Regions from separate parts of the Paenibacillus sp. AK121 genome, predicted to be linked through region 2. Evidence: riboswitches for the same ligand, from Rfam matches in the RefSeq annotation. Region 2 holds a riboswitch; the other holds the start of a gene.
The links. A riboswitch is a leader RNA that binds a small molecule or an ion and turns the genes downstream of it on or off. The one in region 2 is predicted to bind ZMP and ZTP.

Region 1: another riboswitch for ZMP and ZTP. It lies ahead of KSP24_RS05525 (TIGR01440 family protein); the one in region 2 lies ahead of KSP24_RS16100 (bifunctional 5,10-methylenetetrahydrofolate dehydrogenase/5,10-methenyltetrahydrofolate cyclohydrolase).

Annotation. Positions count from the first base shown of each region.
Region 1 covers NZ_JAHPJM010000002.1:484,356-496,681, forward strand. Annotated here, with positions in the region: gene KSP24_RS05510 (L-threonylcarbamoyladenylate synthase) at 1-1,188, shown strand, start outside; gene KSP24_RS05515 (manganese efflux pump MntP) at 1,331-1,891, shown strand; gene KSP24_RS05520 (low molecular weight protein arginine phosphatase) at 1,975-2,559, shown strand; ZMP/ZTP riboswitch at 2,638-2,719, shown strand; gene KSP24_RS05525 (TIGR01440 family protein) at 2,926-3,513, shown strand; gene KSP24_RS05530 (serine hydroxymethyltransferase) at 3,634-4,884, shown strand; gene KSP24_RS05535 (carbohydrate ABC transporter permease) at 5,060-5,941, shown strand; gene KSP24_RS05540 (carbohydrate ABC transporter permease) at 5,941-6,777, shown strand; gene KSP24_RS05545 (ABC transporter substrate-binding protein) at 6,793-8,058, shown strand; gene upp (uracil phosphoribosyltransferase) at 8,409-9,038, shown strand; gene wecB (non-hydrolyzing UDP-N-acetylglucosamine 2-epimerase) at 9,150-10,316, shown strand; gene KSP24_RS05560 (AtpZ/AtpI family protein) at 10,484-10,741, shown strand; gene KSP24_RS05565 (ATP synthase subunit I) at 10,738-11,118, shown strand; gene atpB (F0F1 ATP synthase subunit A) at 11,148-11,972, shown strand; gene atpE (F0F1 ATP synthase subunit C) at 12,077-12,301, shown strand.
Region 2 covers NZ_JAHPJM010000008.1:147,113-159,438, reverse strand. Annotated here, with positions in the region: gene KSP24_RS16125 (winged helix-turn-helix transcriptional regulator) at 1-225, shown strand, start outside; gene KSP24_RS16120 (ABC transporter substrate-binding protein) at 415-1,407, shown strand; gene KSP24_RS16115 (phosphotransferase) at 1,576-2,559, shown strand; gene KSP24_RS16110 (stalk domain-containing protein) at 2,684-4,186, opposite strand; gene KSP24_RS16105 (cyclodeaminase/cyclohydrolase family protein) at 4,412-5,047, opposite strand; gene KSP24_RS16100 (bifunctional 5,10-methylenetetrahydrofolate dehydrogenase/5,10-methenyltetrahydrofolate cyclohydrolase) at 5,044-5,910, opposite strand; ZMP/ZTP riboswitch at 6,024-6,108, opposite strand; gene desA (Delta(5) desaturase DesA) at 6,321-7,382, shown strand; gene KSP24_RS16090 (sensor histidine kinase) at 7,443-8,576, shown strand; gene KSP24_RS16085 (response regulator transcription factor) at 8,573-9,172, shown strand; gene KSP24_RS16080 (deoxynucleoside kinase) at 9,342-9,962, shown strand; gene KSP24_RS16075 (deoxynucleoside kinase) at 9,962-10,603, shown strand; gene KSP24_RS16070 (Gfo/Idh/MocA family protein) at 10,795-11,796, shown strand; gene KSP24_RS16065 (purple acid phosphatase family protein) at 12,073-12,326, shown strand, end outside.

The DNA of each region.
Region 1 (12,326 bases), on a different contig from region 2:
CACTGGTGGGATGTAAGATGTCTGGTTTCTGATGAGGACACGACTATACCTGCTACCTTGTCTTTTGAGGTGGAAAAAGCGGCTTCCGTTGGTTCTGTCAACAACACAGACGGGGATGATCCTGACGAGCTTTCAGCTGAACAGGCTCTAATCACTGCGGAAAAGGGCATACGGGAGGCCGCCGTACTTCTCCAGGCTGGAGAGACGGTAGCCTTTCCTACGGAAACCGTGTACGGACTGGGGGCCGATGCGCGCAGCACTAAAGCGGTAGAGGCGGTATTCGCTGCTAAAGGGCGTCCGTCCGATAATCCGCTCATTGTACATATTTCCGATGCTGCTCAATTAAAAGGCATGGTAGCGGAAATAAACGATACAGCCCGAGCGCTGATGAATGCATTTTGGCCAGGACCGCTGACCATCGTATTGCCGGTAGTGCCGCAGGCACTGTCATCGCGTGTGACCGCAGGCTTGGACACGGTCGGTGTACGCATGCCGGATCATCCGATCGCGCTGCGCTTGATCACGGAAGCTGGTTGCCCGCTGGCTGCACCAAGCGCCAACCGCTCGGGAAGACCCAGCCCGACTCTAGCACAGCATGTGCTGGAGGACCTGGAGGGCCGCATCGGCGGCATTTTGGACGGAGGCCCCACGGGGGTGGGACTGGAGTCCACAGTAGTACAAGTCGGTGACGACGGAACCGTCACCATTCTGCGCCCCGGCGGCGTGACGGCTGAACAGCTCGCTACGGTTGCTCGCGCCGTCGTACTGGACCCGGCGCTGGCTGACACACCCGGGCAGGACGCCCATAGCCTGGCGCCACGCTCGCCGGGCATGAAGTATACGCACTATGCGCCGCGAGGGCGCTTGAGTGTGGTACAAGGCCCGTCGTCTGTTGAAGTGACGGGCTGGATTCGCACCGCGTTGGCGGAGGCTACCGCGCGCGGGGAGCGCACGGCGGTGCTCGCGTTCGACGACCATGCCGCCAGCTACGCCGGAGAACGAGTCTACACGCTGGGCAAGCTGGACGCGCTTCATGAGGCGGCACAGCGCCTATATGGCGTGCTGCGCCGCTGCGATGAGGACGGTGTCACCTACATTTTGGCGGAAGCCTGTCCGCCGAAAGGATTGGGAGACGCTGTCATGAATCGACTGCTTAAAGCGGCAGGTCATCGAATCATCCGTCTGTAGCTTCTGAAAGAATGGAGTCTCTTATTTTAATTTCTCCTCTCTCCGCGTCTCTGTTTTGGGTATTTTCAGTGCCTGCTTGTACTGATTTGCCCCTTGTCCGCATAACGTGTACAAGAACAGACGGATAATGGAGGGATGGAGTATGCTGGCAGCCTCTGCCGATGCTGGGCAGGTTGTAACGATTCTGATCATGGCAGTAGCGCTAGGGATGGATGCGCTATCGCTGGGCGTAGGGATCGGTATGAAGGGGATACGCCTGCGAGACGTGCTGCGCATCAGCACTGTGATTGGTTTTTTTCACATCCTGATGCCATTGCTGGGAATGTTCACAGGCCATTATATGAGTTCTTTATTAGGCCATGTAACGACCTACTTCGCAGGGGGATTACTCATCCTTTTGGGCGGGCATATGGTATATAATTCCTTCAAGGGGGACGGCGTACACGTATTGGATCATCGGTCGCCATTGGGTCTTTTGCTGTTTGCGCTTGGGGTGAGCATTGACTCATTTTCTGTGGGAGTGTCACTGGGAATGTTCCAGAGTGACCTGGTGCTGACTGTTCTGGCCTTTGGTTTTTGCGGGGGAGCGATGGCGATGCTGGGGCTGTTACTGGGGCGCAAGGTCAGCCGTAATCTTGGGGATTATGGAGAAGCGGTGGGCGGTGCTATTTTGCTGGCATTCGGCTTTATGTTTATGTTTTGATTTTAACGTAGACAGTGTAAAATAAATACAGGATTTGAGTAATCCTCTGTTTATATATTTTCAACATACGGGGGGTGAAGACGTTGAAGAATATTTTATTTGTATGCACTGGGAACACCTGTCGCAGTCCAATGGCTGAGGGAATGCTGCGTAAGCTGGCTGCTGAGCATGGTCTGGAACTGGACGTGCGTTCCGCTGGAGTAGCTGCGATGGACGGCACGCCGATATCCCGACATGCAGAGGCGATTCTGCGTGATCACGATATATCCGATCAGATCACTTCAACTCCTTTAAGCGACGGGCTTGCCGAGTGGGCACATCTGATCTTAACCTTGACACAAGGACATAAACAGCATGTCGTACAGCGGTTCCCCCAAACGGCAGGCAAAGTATTTACGCTGAAGGAATATGTGGAGGACCGGGACGCAGTGCTGAATGACGTACAGGAGTTAGATGGCTTGTATGCTTCACAGCAGTTGATGGCTTCACTCGGACAAGAGCTATCGACGCAGGAGCGTGAACGAATGATTGAATTACACCAACGGATTCCGGGCTTCGATATCTCAGATCCATTTGGTGGTTCGCGTGAGGACTACGATGTCACAGCGGCAGAAATCCGTACGGCTTTGCATAAGTTGTTGGACAAGCTAAAAGGTTCTTCCGAATAAAATCGGCACCGTTCCTCTATTTTGTACGGAATCTGTTGATTTTCGACGGTTAATCCGTTAAGATAAGGTGGAAAAATGAGAATCCGGTGTAACTGGCGACAAAAGTGGGATCAACCACGATGGAGCATCGGATATACGGCCGGTCGCCTGGGCAAAAGAGCAATTCCACATAGGTGTGGACTGCTCTTTTTTCGTATACAAGCTACAGCAGATCTTCTGCTGCCTTCTTGTTCTTCCATTTTTTCTGCTCGAAATCTGAAACATCGGCTATAATATAGTCAGATTGTGATCAGGAGAGAGTGTGTTGAACTTGGGCATGAAACCGTGCCTAGTCTCTGAGAGGCTGTTCAACCAAAGGAGGTTCCAATGGTAGAACAATTGGATCATGAGATTTCACTCGAAGCACAGACCGCTTCTGTCGTGCGGGAAATTGCAGAAGCGGCCAGTCTCAAAGCTGGTCGCCTGCTGGTTATTGGCGCAAGCACGAGTGAAGTGGCTGGAAGTCGGATCGGCACAGCAGGAGCGCTCGATGTGGCTCAGCAAGTGCTGTCTGGAGTAGAATCCGTTCGCAGAGAGTATGGCTTTGATGTGGCGTTTCAATGCTGTGAGCACTTGAACCGAGCACTGGTCGTTGAGCGTGCTCTACTGGAGCGATTAGGACTGATGGAGGTTGCGGCTGTTCCTGTTCGTACAGCAGGGGGCTCTATGGCTACCGTTGCCTATCGCTCTATGGATGATGCATGTCTGGCGGCGAACGTGCAGGCTCATGCCGGGATAGACATCGGCGAAACGCTGATTGGCATGCATCTACGCCCAATTGCCGTTCCGTTTCGCCCAAGCCTTCGCTGGATTGGTGAAGCACGTGTGACAGCTGCGTTCACTCGTCCTCCACTTATTGGCGGACAACGGGCAGTGTACAGTCTGGAACAAGAAGCCGGCGGAAACTGCGATTAGCATTTGTCATGTCGGCATGTTAGTACTGATCTTTTTTGCATTAATGATGAGGTACCCAACAGAGGAACAGGCATTTGCTTGTATACCCAAAATTTGACCATGGAGAGGGAGTAATCAATCATGATGGAACATCTGCGTAAAAGTGACCCGGCAGTGATGGAAGCAATGGGGCTTGAACTGAAACGGCAACGCCACAATATCGAGCTGATCGCATCCGAGAATATCGTCAGTGAAGCAGTAATGGAAGCCATGGGCTCCGTGCTTACCAATAAATATGCTGAAGGTTATCCGAACAAACGCTACTATGGTGGCTGTGAGCATGTAGATATCGTTGAAGATATTGCACGTGACCGCGCGAAAGAATTATTCGGCGCCGAGCATGCGAACGTGCAGCCTCACTCTGGAGCACAAGCTAACATGGCGGTATATCTGGCAGCTCTTCAACCTGGAGATACTGTACTGGGTATGAATCTGGCGCATGGCGGCCACTTAACACACGGAAGCCCGGTTAATGCCTCCGGTTTGTTGTATAACTTTGCTGCTTACGGTGTACGTGAAGACAACTTCCGTATCGACTACGATGAAGTGCGCAAAGCAGCCTTCAAGCACCGCCCACGTTTGATCGTAGCTGGTGCAAGTGCATATCCGCGTACTATTGATTTTGAAGCTTTTGCTTCCATTGCTAATGATGTAGGTGCTTTGTTCATGGTGGATATGGCACATATCGCAGGTCTCGTGGCAGCAGGGATTCACCCTAGTCCAGTTCCTCATGCCCAATTTGTGACAACAACGACACACAAAACGCTACGTGGTCCGCGTGGGGGTCTAATTCTGACTCGCAAAGCGTGGGCGCAAGCGATTGATAAAGCTATCTTCCCTGGTACTCAAGGAGGACCACTGATGCACGTGATCGCATCCAAAGCAGTTGCTTTGGGTGAAGCGCTCCAGCCATCATTCAAAACCTATGCGCAAAACGTAGTTCGCAACGCACAGGTGCTGGCTGAAACACTGCTGGCAGAGGGGATTAATATTGTATCTGGTGGTACGGATAATCACCTGATGCTGTTGGACACACGCAATTTGAATATCACAGGTAAAGAAGCGGAGCATGTATTGGATTCTGTGGGTATCACGGTCAACAAAAACGCCATTCCTTTTGACCCAACGAGTCCGTTTGTTACTAGCGGGATCCGTATTGGTACACCTGCTGCAACTTCTCGTGGTATGGATGAAGAGGCTATGGTTAAAATCGGTAAAATCATTGCTGATACTCTTAAAAATCCAAAAGATGATACTGTATTGTCCAAAGCAAGCCAAGCAGTTGGCGAGTTAACAGACAAGTTCCCAATCTATACAGGAACCCAATACTAATTCATCGTCATTCCTTTTAATCTTATATGATAAGGCTGTTTTCCTTTCGTTAGCGGAGGGGGAACAGCCTTTTTTGTGTCCAGACGACTCGAAACTTACATTTTTGGGTAATAAGCGATTGCAGTAAGGATTATGCGCGTTTTCCTTCATGATCTACGACAAAGGAGTGATTGCAATGAGCCAAAGAAAATCCGCGCAATTATTGCAGCAGCTCGTATTTGTGGGACCGATGGCGTTGTTTTTCGTCTTAATTATGGTCATTCCGTTCCTGCTGGGGCTGTATTATTCCATGACGAACTGGGATGGCGTATCTGAACATGTCAGATGGCTCGGGCTAGGGAATTACATTCATATTTTTAGAGATGATCCAGATTTCCGTAATGCTTTTTGGTTTACGGTCCGTTTTACCGTATGTGGTGTCATTTTAACTAACCTGGTGGGCTTTTTCCTGGCCTATGCGCTTACAAAGCCATTGCGTACCCGCAATGCACTGCGAACTGTATTTTTTATGCCTAATATGATCGGCGGCTTACTGCTCGGCTTCATCTGGCAATTTATATTTGTACGCGGTTTTTCGGCGGTGGGAGAGGCGACAGGGCTATCTTTTTTCAAACTACCGTGGTTGGGTGATGGGCCTACTGCTTTTTGGGGAACTGTCATTGTGTTTGTTTGGCAATACGCAGGTTATCTCATGGTTATTTACATATCCTCTCTAAATAATGTTCCGCACGCCCTTATTGAATCGGCCCAAATTGACGGTGCGAGCCGAAGACAGATTTTGCGTCATATCGTGGTGCCGCTTATTATGCCAGCAGTGACCGTCTGCTTGTTCCTAGCGATATCCTGGTCCTTTAAAGTATTTGAGTTGAATTTGGCTTTAACAAAGGGTGGGCCATTCAAGGCGACTGAGTCTGTAGCGTTGGACATATATAATGAAGCGTTTACAAATAATCGACTTGGATTGGGAACTGCCAAGGCTATGATTTTCTTCGTGGTCGTTGCGATCATTACCAGCATTCAGGTGCGTCTCACGAAGAAAAAGGAGGTCGAAATGTAATGGGAAAAACATCGAACTATCGTTTAAGCACATGGGTAGCTGAAATATTGCTTATTGTGGTTGGGTTGATCTTTCTAGTTCCGTTCTATTTTTTGCTCGTGAACTCCGTTAAATCTTTTGGAGACATTTTGGCCCATTCCGCTTCGTGGCCGACAACCTTCCGTTTTGAAAACTATGCTAACGCCTGGAATAAAATAAACTTTCCCACAGCACTGGGGAATTCACTGATCGTCACCATCGTCAGCAATACGCTTTTGCTGCTGATCAGCTCGATGGCCGCCTACCAAATGGTTCGGCATGACACTCTTTTTAATCGGTTCCTGTTCGGACTGCTTGTGGCTGCGATGGTCGTGCCTTTTCAATCGATTATGTTGCCGCTTATGGAAGTGTCCAACGTATTGAGTCTGAACAACAGCATACCAGGACTAATTTTGTGCTATCTGGGTTTTGGAGCGCCTTTATCAGTATTTCTGTTTCATGGCTTTATTAAAACGGTACCTATTGAGGTTGAGCAGGCGGCGAGAGTGGACGGTTCTTCTCGTTACGGGGTGTTCTTTCGCATCGTTTGTCCACTGTTGCTCCCTATGTTCGTGACCGTACTTATTTTGAATACGTTATGGATCTGGAATGATTACTTGCTGCCTTCGCTCATTTTGAATGATCCTGAGCTGCGTACGATTCCGATTGCCACCTATATGCTGTTTGGTCAATATACCAAGCAATGGGACTTGGCGTTGCCCGCACTGGTACTTGGAATCACGCCAATCGTTGTGTTTTTTCTGGTGATGCAAAAATACATCGTTTCCGGCATTGCGGCCGGAGCGGTTAAAGGCTGATGGGAGGGATATCGGATGAAAAAGACAGTGCTGCTTGTCATCTCCCTGATGTTGCTGCTTACATGTATGCTTGCAGGTTGTGGTAATACGAAGGCTCAACAGAGTGGGATCAAAACCATACACATTTATCAATTCAAAGTGGAGATTTCGGAACCGTTGAACAAGCTGAAGGCTGAATATGAAAAAACGCACCCTGGCATCAAGCTGGATATCCAATCTGTCGGTGGGGGTACAGATTACGGTGCTTCGTTGAAGGCTAAGTTCGCATCAGGCGATCAGCCGGACATTTTCACAAATGAGGGTTATCAAGATCGCGATACGTGGTTTGAGTACCTGGAGGATTTATCGGATCAGCCATGGGTGAAGGACTTGGACGATTTCGCCCGTAAGCCCATGACGGTTAACGGTAAGATTTATGGACAGCCTATGAACCTGGAGGGATTCGGTTTTGTCTACAACAAGGATTTGTTCAAAAAAGCGGGTATAACCAAACTACCTCAGACGTTAGATGAATTGGAGGAAGCAGCCAAGCGACTGAAAGCAGCAGGGATTATCCCTTTTGCTAACGGCTATGCAGAGTGGTGGGTTCTGGGAAATCACTTTATCAATATCCCCTTTGCCAGACAGTCGAACCCGGAGAGTTACGTTGCGGATTTAAACAAAGGAACTGCTCGCATCCCTGGTAATCCCGTGTTCGATCAGTGGGTGAAGTTGCTTGACCTGACTTTAAAATATGGAAACCCCAATCCGCTCACAACGGACTACAACACACAAGTGACACTGTTTTCGACAGGCAAGGCCGCTATGATGCACCAGGGGAACTGGACGCAGCCGCAAATAGATGGAATTAATCCTAACTTGAATTTGGGTATTCTTCCAAGCCCCATAGACAATGATTCCTCTACTGGAGATAAACTGGCTGTGGGAGTGGCCTCAAACTGGGTGGTCAATAAAAATTCTCCTGTGAAGCAGGAGGCAAAGGAATTTCTCAATTGGCTGGTTACATCAGAAACAGGAAAACATTATATCACCAAGGAGTTTAAGTTCGTTCCTGCCTTCAAAAGTATCACGTCCAGTGACGAGACCACAGGTGATTTGGGTGCGGAAATATCTCGGCACGTGAAAGAAGGCAAGATATGGAGCTGGAACTTCCAGCGCTTCCCGAAGGGACTGAATCAGGATTTAAGCAGTAGTATACAAGCCTATATTGCAGGGGTTATTACGAAGGACGAAATGCTTCAGCAATTTCAGGGAGCGTGGGACAATCTGAAGTATAGATAAAGAAATTGCATGGGGTGGCAGAGGCTATATCTCAGGCAGGAAGTTTAGAGCTGGTAGGCTTTGACGGTCAAGGGCCGTCAAAGCCTTTTTGATATGATTTTATATGACAAAAGTCACACGTAAATGGGCCTTGCCAAGCATTTTACTTGTCATATCTTTCCCTTGACAAAAGGTTGCGGTGGCAGGTGTTAAATCAACCAAGGGAATGTTATAATAAACAGGATTTACAGGCACGCATTGCATCTGTGCTTATTTGGTTTGTACAAATAGGTTACATAGATCCTTTCGAATCAGGATGTTCGATATGCTGGTGCGGAAGAACGTGACGATAATACCGGAGGGAATATATTATGGCAAAACTGGTGGTTTGCGATCACCCTTTGATCCAACACAAACTTACATTTATTCGCGATGTGCGGACCAACACGAAAGATTTCCGTGAATTGGTTGATGAAGTAGCAACTTTGATGGCTTATGAAATTACAAGGGATATCCCGCTGGAGAGCATTACGGTGCAAACTCCAGTTGCTGAAACCGAAGGTAAAGTGATTTCCGGTCGTATGCTGGGCCTTATCCCGATTTTGCGTGCAGGCTTGGGTATGCTGGATGGTGTCGTAAAGCTTTTGCCGGCAGCAAAGGTAGGACATGTGGGGTTGTTCCGCGATCCTGAGACATTGCAACCCGTAGAATATTATACAAAGCTGCCTACGGATGTAACTGAACGTGAATTGATCGTAATTGATCCAATGCTTGCAACGGGCGGGTCGGCGATTGCAGCGATTGATGTGTTGAAAAAGAGAGGCTGTACTCAAATTAAAATGATGAATCTGATTGCCGCTCCTGAAGGAGTGAAAGCTGTGCAGGATGCGCATCCTGATGTAGACATTTATGTCGCTGCACTGGACGAGCGTTTGGATGATCATGGCTACATCATTCCGGGTCTTGGAGATGCAGGAGACCGCTTGTACGGAACCAAGTAGACTACTTTTAGCGGTTTGGCACAATCTATGGACGCTAAGACAGATCATCTATCTGAAGAACGGAATGATCTGGGAAGCAGATGTTTATTATGAAAAGGGGTTCAACAGAAAATGTCTAAAATCAAAGTGATGACAATTTTCGGTGTGCGTCCGGAAGCGATTAAGATGGCTCCTCTCATTTTGGAGCTTCAGCGCCATCCGGAGCATATCGAGTCCGTGGTATGCGTTACAGCTCAACATCGCCAGATGCTTGATCAGGTTCTGGAAGTTTTTAATATTCACCCTGACTATGATCTGGATGTAATGAAGGATCGCCAGACACTCAATGAAATTTCCATACGTGTACTTCAAGGTCTGGAGCCCGTATTGCGTGAGGCGAAGCCTGATATTGTGTTGGTTCACGGCGATACGCTGACGACTTTCCTGGCTAGCTATGCAGCCTTTATGCAGCAAATTGAAGTAGGGCATGTGGAAGCAGGTTTGCGGACATGGAACAAGCTTTCTCCATATCCTGAGGAAATGAATCGTCAGCTCACAGGTGTGCTGTCCGATCTGCATTTCTCGCCTACTTCTTTGTCGGCTGGAAATTTGCGGAAGGAAAATAAGCCTGAATCGCGAATATATGTAACAGGCAATACAGTTACGGATGTGTTTCAGTATACAGTTCGCCAGGACTACGAGCACCCTGTACTGGACTGGGCTCAGGGCAAACGCCTAATTCTCATGACAGCACATCGTCGGGAGTCCCAAGGGGAACCGCACCGTCAGATTTTTAACGCGGTTAAGCGGATCGCAGACGAGTTTGAGGATATTGCTATTGTTTACCCGGTTCATCCGAGCCCGGCCGTGAAGGAACCTGCATTTGAAATTTTGGGCAACCATCCGCGTATTAAGTTGATTGATCCGCTGGATGTAGTGGATCTGCACAATTTTTATCCGCACACGCATCTGATTCTTACGGATTCCGGTGGTCTTCAGGAAGAAGCGCCTTCGTTCGGAGTACCTGTGCTGGTGCTGCGTGATACGACCGAAAGACCGGAAGGGATTGAAGCGGGTACCTTGGAACTGGTGGGTACAAGTGAAGAGAACGTGTACAGTCGGACCAAGGCTCTTTTGACAGATTCCGCGTTGTATGAGTCTATGAGTCAGGCAGCGAATCCTTACGGTGATGGACAAGCATCTATAAGAATTGTCAATGCGATTTTGCACCATTATGGTGTTCAAACAGAACGTCCTGAAGAATTTCACACAATGTTCACAAAAGGCGTTCGTTCGTAATCATTAATCTTTACAAGGTAAGCATACAGTTAAACTGTACGGTTACCAAGGGATACAGCATTTTTAGATGCTTTGTCGACTGATTTTTATACTTTAGGGCGCTAAAATATCTCAATTGACAAAGCATCTTATATTTAAGTAAAATGGACTGGAATTGCAGGGGTGACATGAGAAAAGTGGTCAAACCTTCCAAGCAAAACAACAACCGAAACAACACCGGAAATGCCTTTAAGGCTATAGGACTGGTGAGCGCGATCGGCATTGATTTGACGATATGCACACTGGGTGGTTTCTATGCCGGGAAATGGCTTGATGCCAAACTTGGTGGATCTGGAATCTGGACTGGCGTAAGCGTTCTCGCAGGCTTGGTTGTAGGCGCATTGAGTATTGCCCTTGTGATCGGAAAGGTACTGAGGGACAAATGAATGAGATGACCCGAATGCAAAAGATGTTATGGATCGTAGCGCTTATGATTATGGCTCTGTGTTTCCTGGTCTCCGCCTTCATGCCCCAACATCGTGACATTGCTCACGGAATCATTCTGGGAACGGGAGTAAGCTGTCTAAATGTGCTATATATGGCCTACAAGATTCGACAGGTTGCGAGTGCGGCTGCCGGTGAAGGAAAGAAGAAAAAGGTGGGGATTGGCTTTGGCGTTCGATTGGCGACCTCTATTTTGGCAGTGGTGCTGGCTATGGAGTTCCCAGCCTATTTCCATGAGATCGCTGTAATGGCAAGCCTGGTAACTGGACAATTTCTTCTTTTAATTATAGGCATCATATTCACGCTACAGGAAAAATAATGGCTCAACTGAGAAAGGGGTGAGAAAACATGTTGCATGAATCACCGATTATCGAATTGGGCGGGTTTAACATTGACTTGTCCGTCATTATTATGCTTTTTGTGACTTGCGCGATTGTATTTGGACTAGCATTTGCTGCAACACGCAATTTGTCTGTGGACAATCCGAGCAAACTGCAAAATTTTATGGAATGGGTCGTAGAATTCGTTCAAGGACTGATTTCCAGCACAATGGATTTGAAAAAAGGGAAGCCCTTCCTCTCCTTGGGGATGACGCTGATCATGTTCATTTTCGTGGGCAATATGCTGGGTTTACCGTTCGGAATTGTGACTGAATTCGATAATGTGCAAAGTGCCCAAGTATTTGGACATGAAATCATTCCAGTCAAAGAAGCACTAGAACAAGCACAGGCGTCTCACCCGGGCGAAGCTGCCCATGTAGGTATCAGCTGGTGGAAATCACCTACCGCAGATGCAGGGGTGTCCATTGGACTGGCATTGATGATCTTTGTCCTGGTTCATTTCCTGGGAATCTTCCGTAATACCAAAGCTTACTTCAAGCATTACGTTCAGCCATTTCCGTTCTTTTTGCCAATTAACTTGATTGAACAGTTTTCAAAACTATTGACACACGGTATGCGTCTATTCGGTAATATTTTTGCCGGCGAAGTTTTGATTAGTGTTCTGCTGAAAATGACAGCACTTGGTGTGGGAGGTATGGTTGCTTCCGTATTGGGGCTCGTAGTTTGGCAGGGATTCAGTATTTTTGTCGGTAGCATTCAGGCGTTCGTCTTCACCATTTTGACGTTCGTATATATATCACAGGCAATTGACACACATGAAGAAGAACATTAGGTGAATTATGTTTCAGGTTTTTAGTTAAGTTCAGGAGTACGCTTCGCGCTTAACTGCAAATACATGTACAATACAAATACACATCTCTAAGGAGGATTTTTAAAATGGGAGCTTGGGCATTAATAGCAGCAGCTATCGCAGTAGGTTTGGGTGCGCTTGGCGCAGGTATTGGTAACGGTCTGATCGTAAGTAAAACAGTTGAAGGTATCGCTCGTCAGCCAGAGGCGAAGTCCACCTTACAAACTATTATGTTTATCGGTGTAGGTCTGGTCGAAGCCCTACCTATTATCGGTGTCGTTCTGGCATTTATTTTTTACGCTAAGGCTTAATGAATTGAACTAAGCAAGGTTTGGC
Region 2 (12,326 bases):
ATTACCCAGCGTATGCTGACACTTCAATTGCGCGAGCTGGAAGAGGATGGTGTCGTTCACCGTGAAGTCTACCAACAGGTTCCGCCTAAGGTCGAATACTCTCTCACCGAATTTGGAGAAACACTGATCCCGATTATTAACTTGATGAAGGATTGGGGAGAAGAATATAAAACAAAACAGCGATCACCAGCAAGCAGCCTCCAGCAACCTAGCCCCAATGTGTAGGTTTTTGAGACGGCTTCACGAAAAGACCTGGCCAATATTTTGGCAGGTCTTTTTATTTTAGTAGTGAAATAATACAAAGTTCGCTTTTTAGTTGACAGCAAGGATGGCGCTTGATATATTTCTTACGATATTGATAATCATTATCATGTTGAGATAAGGCTATTCCATATTACATAGGGGGCTAATAGGTTGAGGAACAAATCGATTTTTATGCTGGCTACTTTGATGCTTGTATTGGCTGTATTTATCAGCGCATGCGGCGGAAATAACACTGGAAATAATCCCGTTTCAACTTCAGGAGATAAGCAAGAGTCGGCTTCTACTGGAGAGACAAGAAGCTTTAAAACGGTTAAAGGGGATATTCAAATTCCCGCTAAGCCGCAGCGTATTGTAACGGATTTTTACGGCGGAGAGCTGCTGTCCGTGGGTGCTAACGTGGTGGGTGTAGAGCCGACTGCGTTTAAAAATCCTTTTTTGACCGATTTGCTAAAGGAAAAAGGAACCAAAGAGGTGGGTGATCCGACCAATTTGGAAAAGACGCTGGAACTCAAACCCGATCTAATCGTGGTTATGAAGGATACCAATTATGAGGCTTTGTCTAAAATTGCACCTACCCTGTACATTCCGTACGGTACGACGACTAATATCTATGATACGGTCAAGATGTTCGGCGATATCACTGGGGAAAAGGAGAAGGCTGAGCAATTTATTGCTGCATTTGATAAAAAGGCTGCTGAAGGCCGTGCTCGTCTGAAAGGTGTTATTGACGAAAAGGCAACTTTCGGTTTGTATGAGCTGACGGACAAAAATGCACTTTGGATCTTTGGCGACAATGCGGGTCGAGGCGGACAGGCCGTATACAATGCGCTCAAGCTGAACATGCCGAAGAAGACAGCAAATTCCAAGGAACAAACCATACAGCTTTCAATGGAGGTACTGCCGCAGTATGACGCAGATTACATGTTCCTGACAACCTATGATCCAGATAAAAAGGGAACCGCGCTTAAGCAACTGAAATCGTCCGCTGTGTGGGGGAATCTGCCTGCGGTGAAGAATAATAAAGTGTTTTTTAATGATTTTGATACGTACTATCGCTACGATCCGATCGCTATTACCGGACAGATTGATATGGTTGTGGATATGCTGGTTGAAAGAGAGAAAGAGAATAAAGCTAAAAAATAGGTGTGAGATTCACCTGGAATAAGCACTTCACTACACGGACAACAGACCGCGGTGAGGTGCTTTTTTTGTTGAATTACTGAATAACGAAAAATGACAACACAAAGTATAATAAGCAAATATGTGATCTTTCAAGGAGTAATATACGCAAATTAGAAAGGAGGGAGTCTATTGGAAACATTCTCAACAAATGAAATCATTCAGGCTGATCTAATGGAAACATTTCATCGATTTTTCGGTTTAAATATAATTGAATCTGTGCCCATCCAACGAGGGTGGTTAAATCTAAAATGGAAAATCGCCACGAACAATGGGACTTTTTTATTAAAACAATATAATAAACAAAGATATAAATATTATAATTTTGATGATCTTTTGAGGGCGTTTTCTCAACAAAAAAGATTGCACGGGCTTGGTCTGGCCTGTCCACGGTTATTAAATCATGAGGGGCAGGTTTTTATGGAATCTGAACGGAGAGAACGCTTCCTAGTGATGGAATTTTGTCCAGGTACACTGGTTGCACCAGGGAAGGCTAATGTTTACCAATTATATGAGCTAGGCAAGGCAACTGGAAAAATGCACTGCTTGTTAAACGACGGTACGCTTAGGAGCAAAAATACCCCGAAACTTGTGCTTTCCAGCCGTAAGGAACGTTTAGCACATTGGGATTCAGTATGGAAACAAGCGAAGGAAGCTGATAAAAAAGAGCTTTTGGCTGATATCGAAACCCAGCGTAAAGCAACAGAAATGGTTAATATCGAGATGATAGATGCACTTACGCCCGGTTGGGCCCATCGTGACCTTTGGGCGGACAATGTCCTATTTAACAATGATATGCTCAGTGCAATTCTGGATTTTGATCGACTAGATTATGACTATCCACAGTTGGATATTGCCCGAGCAGTCATGTCTTTTGCTTGGGATAAGCAGTTAAAACTTCCCCTTGTTTCAGCATTTATGGCGGGGTACAGGGAAGAGCGTACGATGATAGAGGGCAGTTTAACAAGATCATTACAATGGCTGTGGTATATGGAAAGTGTTTGGTGGATCAACGTCAATATGGACGAACATTCTGTGCCTATCCGATTCGCTAAAGAAATGAACTGGCTTGCTAGAAATTATAAAGTTCTGCCTGACTTATTAGCAGATATGTAGAGCTTACAGAGATAGAAAACAAAGCGTCAAACAAAACGAGTAAGACTTCCTGCATACTATACGCAGTATATAGAAACAAAAGACCAGTCCAACATGAATCATGTTCGGACTGGTCTTTTATTTACTACTTCGTCGTAATTACGATAGTATCTTCTTTTTGTATCCAATCTACCTTGGCTCCCAGTGTTTCGCTGATGAGCCTCAATGGAAGATAACCAATACCGTTCACCATGAAGGGCGGATTGGTGAGTTCTACAGATTTACCGTTCACTTTTGTTTGGCTGGTTTTGAAATTTATTTCTAGAGAGACGGGGTGGTCTCCTGCCTTGGACTGATTCATTTTCGCTATTTTGCTGTTGTAATCATATGTGACCTCTGCCCCTAGTTTGTCAAATACGGAGCGGAGGGGAATAAATGCCTGGCCGTTGCGGGTAATCACACCGTTACTTAGAGGGACAGGTGTACCATTGAGACGGACGAGAATCGGCTTTTGCACAGGAACTGGCGTACTATAAAGAAATTCATAGTCGCCTATACCGAGTTGCGCGTGTTTGTTAACGCCCCACCCCCACAGGTCGCCGTTTGTTTTTTGCATGATGATGTGCCGTGGGCCTGCTTTGATGCTTTGAATATTTTTGGCAAGTAATGTAAAGGAGACATTGGAGGATAACTTTTCGCCATCTAGAGATGCAACATATACATTACCAGATGTGGTTAGAGCAAGGATGGAGCGTTCAACGAAAAAGGCGTCTTTAACATCCTTTACTCCTGTTAGCAGTATAGGAGTATTAGCATTGTGGTAGGTTGTATTGTCTAAGGCACCTGTAACGGTAGCCCCCCAGAACCATAGCCGACCTTGCTGATCAATGGCGAGATTGGAATACCTATTGGCCTTGATTGTCTTGATGCCTGATAAGGCATGAATTTGCGATACGGATAGAGTTTCGGACGGAGCTACATTTTTATCAAATTCTATGGGCCACGTCCACACGGTACCATCCTTTTTTAAAGCTATGTTTTTAGCAATTGCCGTAATATCCTTTAATGATGAAATAGGTTCGAAGCTCTGCAATGCTTTTGCGTTTTTCCATACACTTCCGTCTTTTCTTAGGAATATCCAGCGCTCCTCATTATCCGGTCTTTCCTCATAGTAACTATCTATATGGGCAACCTCGCCGATGCCAGACAGGGTTTGAAAACGACTAAAGATATTTTTATCTCCGAGTTGATCAGCTGAAAATACATTCCCTTCGTTGTTAAGAGCGAGCATATGATCACCCAAACTACTTACAGCTGCGAGGTTCTGTAGTCCTTCCAGAGGAACAAACTTCACGGATTCAGAAATATTGTTTCTAGGCACATACCATGCAGAGTGGTCTTGCAAGGTAAATACCAGATCGCCTTCGTTGATGATATTAGAGAATGTTTTTACAACGTTCGGCTTGCCCTCTATACGAGTCGGTACGGATTGATTATAGCCCCACAGCCACAAGCTTCCATCGGATTGAATCAGACTTCCGGAATCATAGGAGCGAATATGGGATGTGGAATCATCTCCGGCTGCCCATACACTGGGACTGAGCAGCAATAACGTGATTATACTGAGTAATAGAGTACGTCTTTTCATACGATTTTCCTCATTTCTTGATCAATGTGTATAAGAGAAAAAATGTTCTTAAAGAATATCTCTTATCCATAGACGAAGAAAGGATAGAAAAGTTTTCCATAAGTAATAAATTGCAATAAAATAACCTCCAAACCCAACGATTAAAGATGGGTTTGGAGGTTATTTGTAATCACCAAATAGGCAGAATATTTTGGTTATTACAACTTGCGCACAGTTATAAGCTGATTAATTAGCAATTCGACTGCGAACAGTCAATAAGGTTTGCTCTTTAATTTGTCCGATTTCACGGAGGAGTACGGCTGTTTTGGCTTCGTAGGATTGTTTGACATCCAAGTCCTTGAGCGAGGCAAGGTTAATATCAATGGTAAGCAGGGCCGATTGAGCGGCTGCTTCAAACAAAATCGCGCCGATGCCCAGATCAGAAATCACATTTTTATTGGATATTTCAACAATGTTGTAGGCTTGTGATAGTCCGTCCCGGCATACTTCCAGCAGGCGCATAGGGACCTCAATGGCAGCAATCACCGCTGTTTGTAAGGAATGGGTACGATAGCGCTTTTCTTCGTCTGTTTCTTTGGGCAAACGCAACGCGGTCATGTACTGTTCAAAGGATTGGATGTCTGCGGCCATCAGTTCCTCACAATGTGTAGACAATCTCTCCATGCTGCTAATGACTTGCGTCATTTGTTCACGGAATTGCGCGAATTTTTCTCCTTGTGAAAGGTTGGCGGTCATGGAGGTCATAGCTGCGCCTAGTGCCGCAGCCAGCGCGGATACACTTCCTCCGCCGGGGGTAGGCGCTGCACTTGCAGCTTCTTTCAGAAAATGTGCGATGGACTGATTCCACGACAGTTCACTCATGAATAAATCACCTCTCTGGAGTAATGTTGCAGACGTATCGCTTTGAGCAAGTTTTTGTACAAAATGGCAGTCGTTAAGGTACCCACACCGCCGGGAACGGGAGAAATGGCATGTACCTTTTCTACAACGTCCGGAGCAGCGTCACCCACGATTTTTCCCTCCAGCGTCTCATTAATTCCTGCATCCACGAGAATCAAACCTGGATGCACCATATCCTGCGTAATCACATCAGGGCATCCAACTGCGACGAAGGCAATGTCTGCATGGTTCAGATGCTCTGCAATATCACGTGTACCTGCATGACAGGCGGTGACGGTGGCATTTTCTCTTTGCAGCATGTGGAAAAGGGGAAGTCCCACCGTCTGCCCAATGCCCACGAGCGTGACATTTTTGCCTGCCAAGGAGTGGCCGTAATGCTTCAACAGTTCAATACAGGCTTGAGGTGTAGCGGGGTACAGCCCTGCGTCACCCGTAACGGTAGCCAGCTTGTTATCAGGTGTAATTCCATCAATATCCTTGTAGGGGGCGATGGATTGTTTAATAACGGAGGCGGAAAGATGTTGAGGAAGCGGGAGTTCCAGCATAATGCCATGTACATGGGATGCATCATTTAGGGTGCCGATCAGGTGCAGAAGCTCGGCTTCGCTTACATGACGATTAAAAGTATGGAGATGAAATGAGATGCCCAGCTTCTCTGCTATTTTTTGCTTGGTCCGTGCATAGTATGCAGATGCCGGATCACCTTCTACCAACAGGGTTGCCAGATGGGGACGGTGTCCTTGCTGTTTCATTTGCTCTACTTGGGAACGGATCGTTGCATACACTTGCTCAGCTGCTTCTTTGGATTTCATGATAATAGCCATAGTCCGAGCCTCCTCTGAATTTATCGCATAATAGAATCAACAGGGTGTCATGGTCTTAAAAAACGAAAAAAAGTATTTGCACAAGGTCGTCAAGACAGACGAATCCTCTGCAAATACTTCTCCCAGGCGAACGGTACGCTTTGTTTGTATGCTCCCTCGTGGTTGATTCCACTGACTTCGCCAGTCACATACAGCGTTATATATCTTACATTTTAACAAAAAAACAGCAGAAAGGAAACCCGCGAACATTTGGCAAACAGGTTTGGTTAGTTGTCTATATGACAAATGTCATATGCCCGAACTGACGTTTATGACTACAGCAGATACAGCGGTCTCCTTATACTGAGCTTAGATCAACATGTACGCCTGACAGGATCAAGGTATGGGCTGCATTTTAAAGGAGGATCATAATGGGTATGACACAACTCCCGTTAGCTCAATTGAAAAAAAATATGGCTCCCTACGAGAAAATAAACACGAAATCCAGCGTTCTGCAACTTATCAATACCTTGGGACCGCTGATCCTATTGTGGTATGCCGCTTATCTTAGCCTGGCGGTTTCTTACTGGCTTACGCTTCCAATTACCATTATTGCGGCAGGCTTTGTGGTACGGACGTTTATTATTTTTCATGATTGTGGTCATCAATCTTTTTTCAAAAGTCGCAAGCTGAACGATATTGTGGGAACGATTACAGGGATTATTACGCTCTGCCCTTATCACCAATGGAAAAATAGTCACGCGATCCACCATGCAACCAGCAGTAATCTGGATAAAAGAGGCACAGGTGATATGTGGGTGCTCACGGTAGAAGAGTACACAGCGGCTTCCACATGGACACGGCTGGCCTATCGTATATATCGAAATCCTTGGGTTATGTTCGGGCTAGGTCCGATCTATACTTTTTTGATTTCCTATCGGTTTAATGTCAAGACAGCCAAACGTAAGGAAAAAATAAACACTTATGTGACGAATATATCCATCGTTGCATTGTATGCACTGTTGTGCTGGGCTATTGGCTGGCAGGCATTCCTTCTGGTACAGACGCCTATCTTTTTTGTCTCTGGTATGTTGGGAATCTGGCTGTTCTATGTGCAACACCAGTTTGAGGATTCGTATTTTGAGCATGATGAAGAGTGGAGTTATATTAATGCGGCTGTAGAAGGCAGCTCTTACTACAAGCTCCCTAAAGTATTGCAATGGATTACGGGCAATATTGGTTTTCATCACGTTCATCACCTGAGCCCGAAAGTACCAAATTACAATTTGGAGAAAGCTCATGAAGCCACACCGTTGCTGCAAAAGGCGACCACGATCACAGTGAGTAGCAGTCTGCAATCTTTGAAATTCCGACTGTGGGATGAAAGTACCAAAACCTTTCTGACCTTTAAACAAGTAAAGCCGCTGCTTAGCAAACGTGTTGGCGCTTCAAAACCCATCCCCACACCTGTTGTAGGCACGGATAGAAAATAGACGTTGTACGGAAATTGGTATGTTAAGATAAGGATATCTAAAGTAGAAAAGGGTGGCAGGATGCAAAAGTGGTATCAGATTTTCCAAAGAAATACGGGACTTAGCCCTTATGTGTGGGTCGTCTTTTACATCCTGCCCTTTTACTATTTTAGCTCTTCATCTACAAGTCATATTATTCTGGGTACCGCGATTATTTTGGTGTTTTTTGCTTGTTATGTACTGGCTTTTGTCTCTCAAGGCTGGCTCATATACTTCTGGACCAGTGTGCAGATTGCTATATCGATTACGATGACGCTGCTATTTAGCTATATGTATTTTTCCATATTTATCGCTTATCTGATCGGTAATATTAAAAGTAAGGCTGCATTTACGACGCTGTATATAATTTTAATGGTTATTACGATTGGATTAATCAATTATGGATTTGTTTCTCAGAATCCTGTTTTTATTAAGCAGATTCCTTTTATCTTGCTCAATCTGATCGGTGTGATCCTCCTTCCGATTACAAATTTTAATCGCAACAAGAGTGATCGGCTTCAGGTCCAATTAGAGGATGCCAATAAGAAAATATCGGAATTGATCAAGCTGGAGGAACGGCAAAGAATTGCGCGTGACCTGCACGATACCTTGGGTCAGAAGCTGTCACTCATTGGGCTGAAGAGTGATTTGGCAGGCAAGCTACTGGACCAGTACCCGGAACGGGCTCATGTCGAAATTAACGATGTTCGTCTCACGGCAAGAAGTGCGTTAAAAGAAGTACGGGAAATGGTTACTCAAATGCGCGGCATGAGACTAGAGGATGAACTGCTACGTATTCGGCAAATTTTAAAGGCTGCTCACATCGAACTGACCTTGGAGGGCGACCCGAAGCTGGAGCATACGTCATTAATGAATGAAAATGTGCTGAGCATGTGTATGAAGGAAGCCGTAACCAATGTAGTGAAGCACAGTGGAGCTACCGCTTGCTCCATCACCATTGAGCCGTCTCGTAAGGAATTGACCCTGCGGATTCAGGATAATGGAGTTGGTATTATGGGAGAAAATGCAGTCTTTCGGGGACATGGTCTGCAAGGCATGAAGGAAAGGCTCGAATTCGTGAACGGATGTATGGAACTGCGTTCCGATAAGGGAACGACCCTGGTCATTAAGGTGCCCAACATCACTGAAAAGCCGAATGAGGAGGTGGGGCCATGATTCGAATCGTTATCGCAGAAGACCAGCGTATGTTGCTGGGTGCTCTAGCCTCCCTGTTGGACTTGGAAGAAGACATGAAAGTAGTCGGAAAAGCAAGCAACGGGGAAGAAGCTATAGAGCTGGTGAAGCAACATCAGCCAGACATATGCATTATGGACATCGAAATGCCGATAAAAAGCGGATTGGATGCGGCAGAGGAACTCAGAGGCTTGAATTGCAAGGTGCTTATTTTAACAACGTTTGCTCGCCCTGGGTATTTTGAACGAGCGATCAAGGCGGGCACTCACGGTTATTTACTCAAGGACAGTCCTAGTGAAGAACTGGCTTCCTCCATTCGCAGTATTATGGCAGGCCGACGTATTTACGCTCCAGAACTGGTTGATGATGCTTATGCCGAGGTCAACCCGCTAACGGAGCGTGAAAAGACCGTGTTAGCGCTTATTGCTGACGGAAAGAACACCAAAGAGATTGCTGGTGAACTGTTTTTAACAACAGGGACGGTGCGAAATTATATTTCAGTCATTCTCGATAAGCTGGGTGTCAGCAACCGAATTGAGGCGATTACACGTTTTAATGAAAAAGGTTGGTTCAAATGAGAGACAGGCAAAAATATTAAGCAGAACAGGGACGCTATGAAGCCAAACATAGTTGCTCTGTTTTTTTGTTTTATCCATAGATTTGCTATGCCTCTAGTGTAGTTCCTTGTGATACAATAGGATAGTTGTCCATAGGATGGACCTGGAGTACAAGGAGGAGCAGAACCGCATGAAACAAGCCCCATTTATAGCCGTTGAAGGGCCGATCGGAGCAGGCAAAACGACGTTGGCTTCGATGCTTTCAACCGAGCTACATTTGCCGATGATCAAAGAGATTGTCGAGGAAAACCCGTTTCTCGATAAATTCTATCAAAATATAGATGAGTGGAGCTTTCAGTTGGAAATGTTCTTTCTCTGCAATCGGTATAAGCAGCTAGAGGATACTGGCCTGCAATACATCGAGAAAGCCCAGCCTGTAATTTCAGATTACCATATCTATAAAAATCTGATTTTTGCTGAACGTACGCTTAAGGGTGTGAAGCTCGAAAAATATCGCCAAATCTATCATTTGCTCACAGATGATATGCCTAAGCCTGACATTATCGTTTATATTAGAGCAGATTTGGATACCTTGCTGGGCAGAATTCGTAAGCGCGGACGCTCCTTTGAACAGGAGATGGACCCTGCCTATCTGGAGCAATTGATTACGGATTATGATAAAGGCATTCAGTTTCTCGCCGAACAGTCACCTGCCCCTCGTATATTGACCGTAAACGGGAATGAAATTGATTTTGTAGAAAACCAGGCACAATTTGAACAAATTGTTTCCGATGTAAAGGAGCTTATATAGTGAATAATTACAACATTCCTGCAAATGCCCTGATTACGGTAGCGGGTACGGTGGGTGTAGGTAAATCCACGTTAACAGGTGCTTTGGCCAGTCGTCTTGGTTTTAAAACCTCGTTAGAGCAAGTCGATCATAATCCGTATCTGGAGAAGTTTTATCACGATTTCGAAAGATGGAGCTTTCATCTGCAAATCTATTTTCTCGCGGAACGCTTCAAGGAGCAAAAGAACATTTTCTTGTCTGGTGGAGGTTTTGTGCAGGATCGTTCCATTTATGAGGACACAGGCATTTTTGCGAAAATGCATGCCGATCAGGGAACAATGAACCCTACCGATTATGAAACATATACTAGCCTATTTGAGGCGATGGTCATGACCCCGTTCTTTCCGCACCCTGATGTGCTGATCTATCTGGAAGGCAGCCTGCCCTCCATACTGAGTCGGATCGAAGAACGCGGCCGCGAAATGGAGATTCAGACCGAGCGATCCTATTGGGAGCAAATGCATCGCAGATATTCCGATTGGATCAACGATTTTGATGCCTGTCCTGTACTGCGTCTCAACATTGATGAGTACGATGTACACGACCCTGCTTCCATGGATGCCATTTTGGCAGAAGTGGGCAAGGTGATCTCCAAAAAGTAGAGATATAACCTCAAAAAGCATACAAGGACTGTGGTACAATCAGTATAAATTAAGCTGATAGACCGCAGTCCTTTTTAATATGTGGAAGCATGGGAGATGACAAGCGGTATAGTGGACAAGTCTTGGCTGGAATGCGAGAATAGGAACATATATTAATTGTAATGACTCACGGGAAAGGATGGGATACTGTGATGCGTTTTGGTATCGTTGGAACGAATTGGATAACGGAAAGATTTATTCAAGCTGCGATAGAGACAGACGAATTTTCCCTGACCGCGGTGTACTCACGAACAGAGGAGAAAGGCCAAGCCTTTGCTGCTAAATATAACAGCCAGCCGGAGGTTTTTACAGATCTGGCACAAATGGCTGCAAGTGATCAGGTGGATGCCGTATATATTGCCAGTCCCAATTCTTTACATGCGGAGCAAGCGATCTTATGTATGAACCATGGAAAGCATGTGCTGTGTGAGAAGCCTTTTGCTTCTAATGCAGCAGAGGTGCAGAGCATGATCGAAGCCGCGCGCAACAATGATGTTCTGTTGATGGAGGCCGTTAAATCCACGCTTATGCCCAACTTTAAAATTATAAAGGATCATATGTATAAAATAGGCCGGATTCGGCGTTATTTTGCAAGCTACTGTCAATACTCCTCACGCTTTGATGCTTTTAAGCAGGGCAAGGTGCTGAATGCCTTTAATCCAGCTTTTTCGAATGGTTCCTTGATGGATCTGGGAGTGTATTGTTTGTATCCAATGGTGGCATTGTTCGGCAAACCGGATGAGATCCGGGCGGTGGGTGTACTGTTATCCTCTGGTGTCGACGGCGAGGGTAGTATTGTGATGAAGTATCCGGATATGGATGCTATCGTCATGCATTCCAAAATTACAGATTCCTATTTGCCTGCCGAAATTCAGGGTGAGTATGGAACGATGGTGATCGACAAAATCAGCCAGCCCTATGAGGTGAAAATTCATTATCGGGACGGCACGATTGAGGATTTGACCAAGGCTCAGACGCGTGAGCCCATGTATTATGAAATTCAGGAATTTATTGATCTGATCAAGAGTGGGGAACGCAACAGTTCCATTAACTCTTTGGAGTGTTCGCTGACAGTCGCTGAAGTGATGGAGGAGGCAAGACAACAATTTGGTCTTCGTTATGAAGCGGATTTGAAAAATACCTCTGCACATTAGTTGGCTAGTGATTTAACAAAACCCTTACTAGCTTTCCAAGACTCCGCGACTGCTTCTTATATGGGGCAGTCTAGTTTTATGTGTCAAGAGTACCTAGAACATGAATAAGGCCTACCGGTTTCGCAAATTTTGCAAACATGCGGTAGGCCTTTTTTGGTTTATATACCTAACCTCATTTTTACAAAGCACTACATCTCAGCAAATAACGTATTAACAAATGATTGTTATGATCATATTTATAACTTTTACATATTAACTGCACAGAGGAGTGTACACATGTTTAAGAAGTTTCAAAAGTGGTCAGCAACATCAATGTCTGTTGCTCTTGCGCTAGGTTTGATTACGGGCCTGTCAGCCTTACCTGTTCATGCTGAGTCACCAGTGAACACAGATCAAGGTATTAGCAAAGTTACAGCTACATTTTATGGAGACACCAAAGCCTCCAAAGGATTTACCTGGTATACTTCAAAGCTTTTCACGAAGAGCACTGTTCAAGTAACCAAGAAAACGGCTTCTGAAGCTGATTTTAC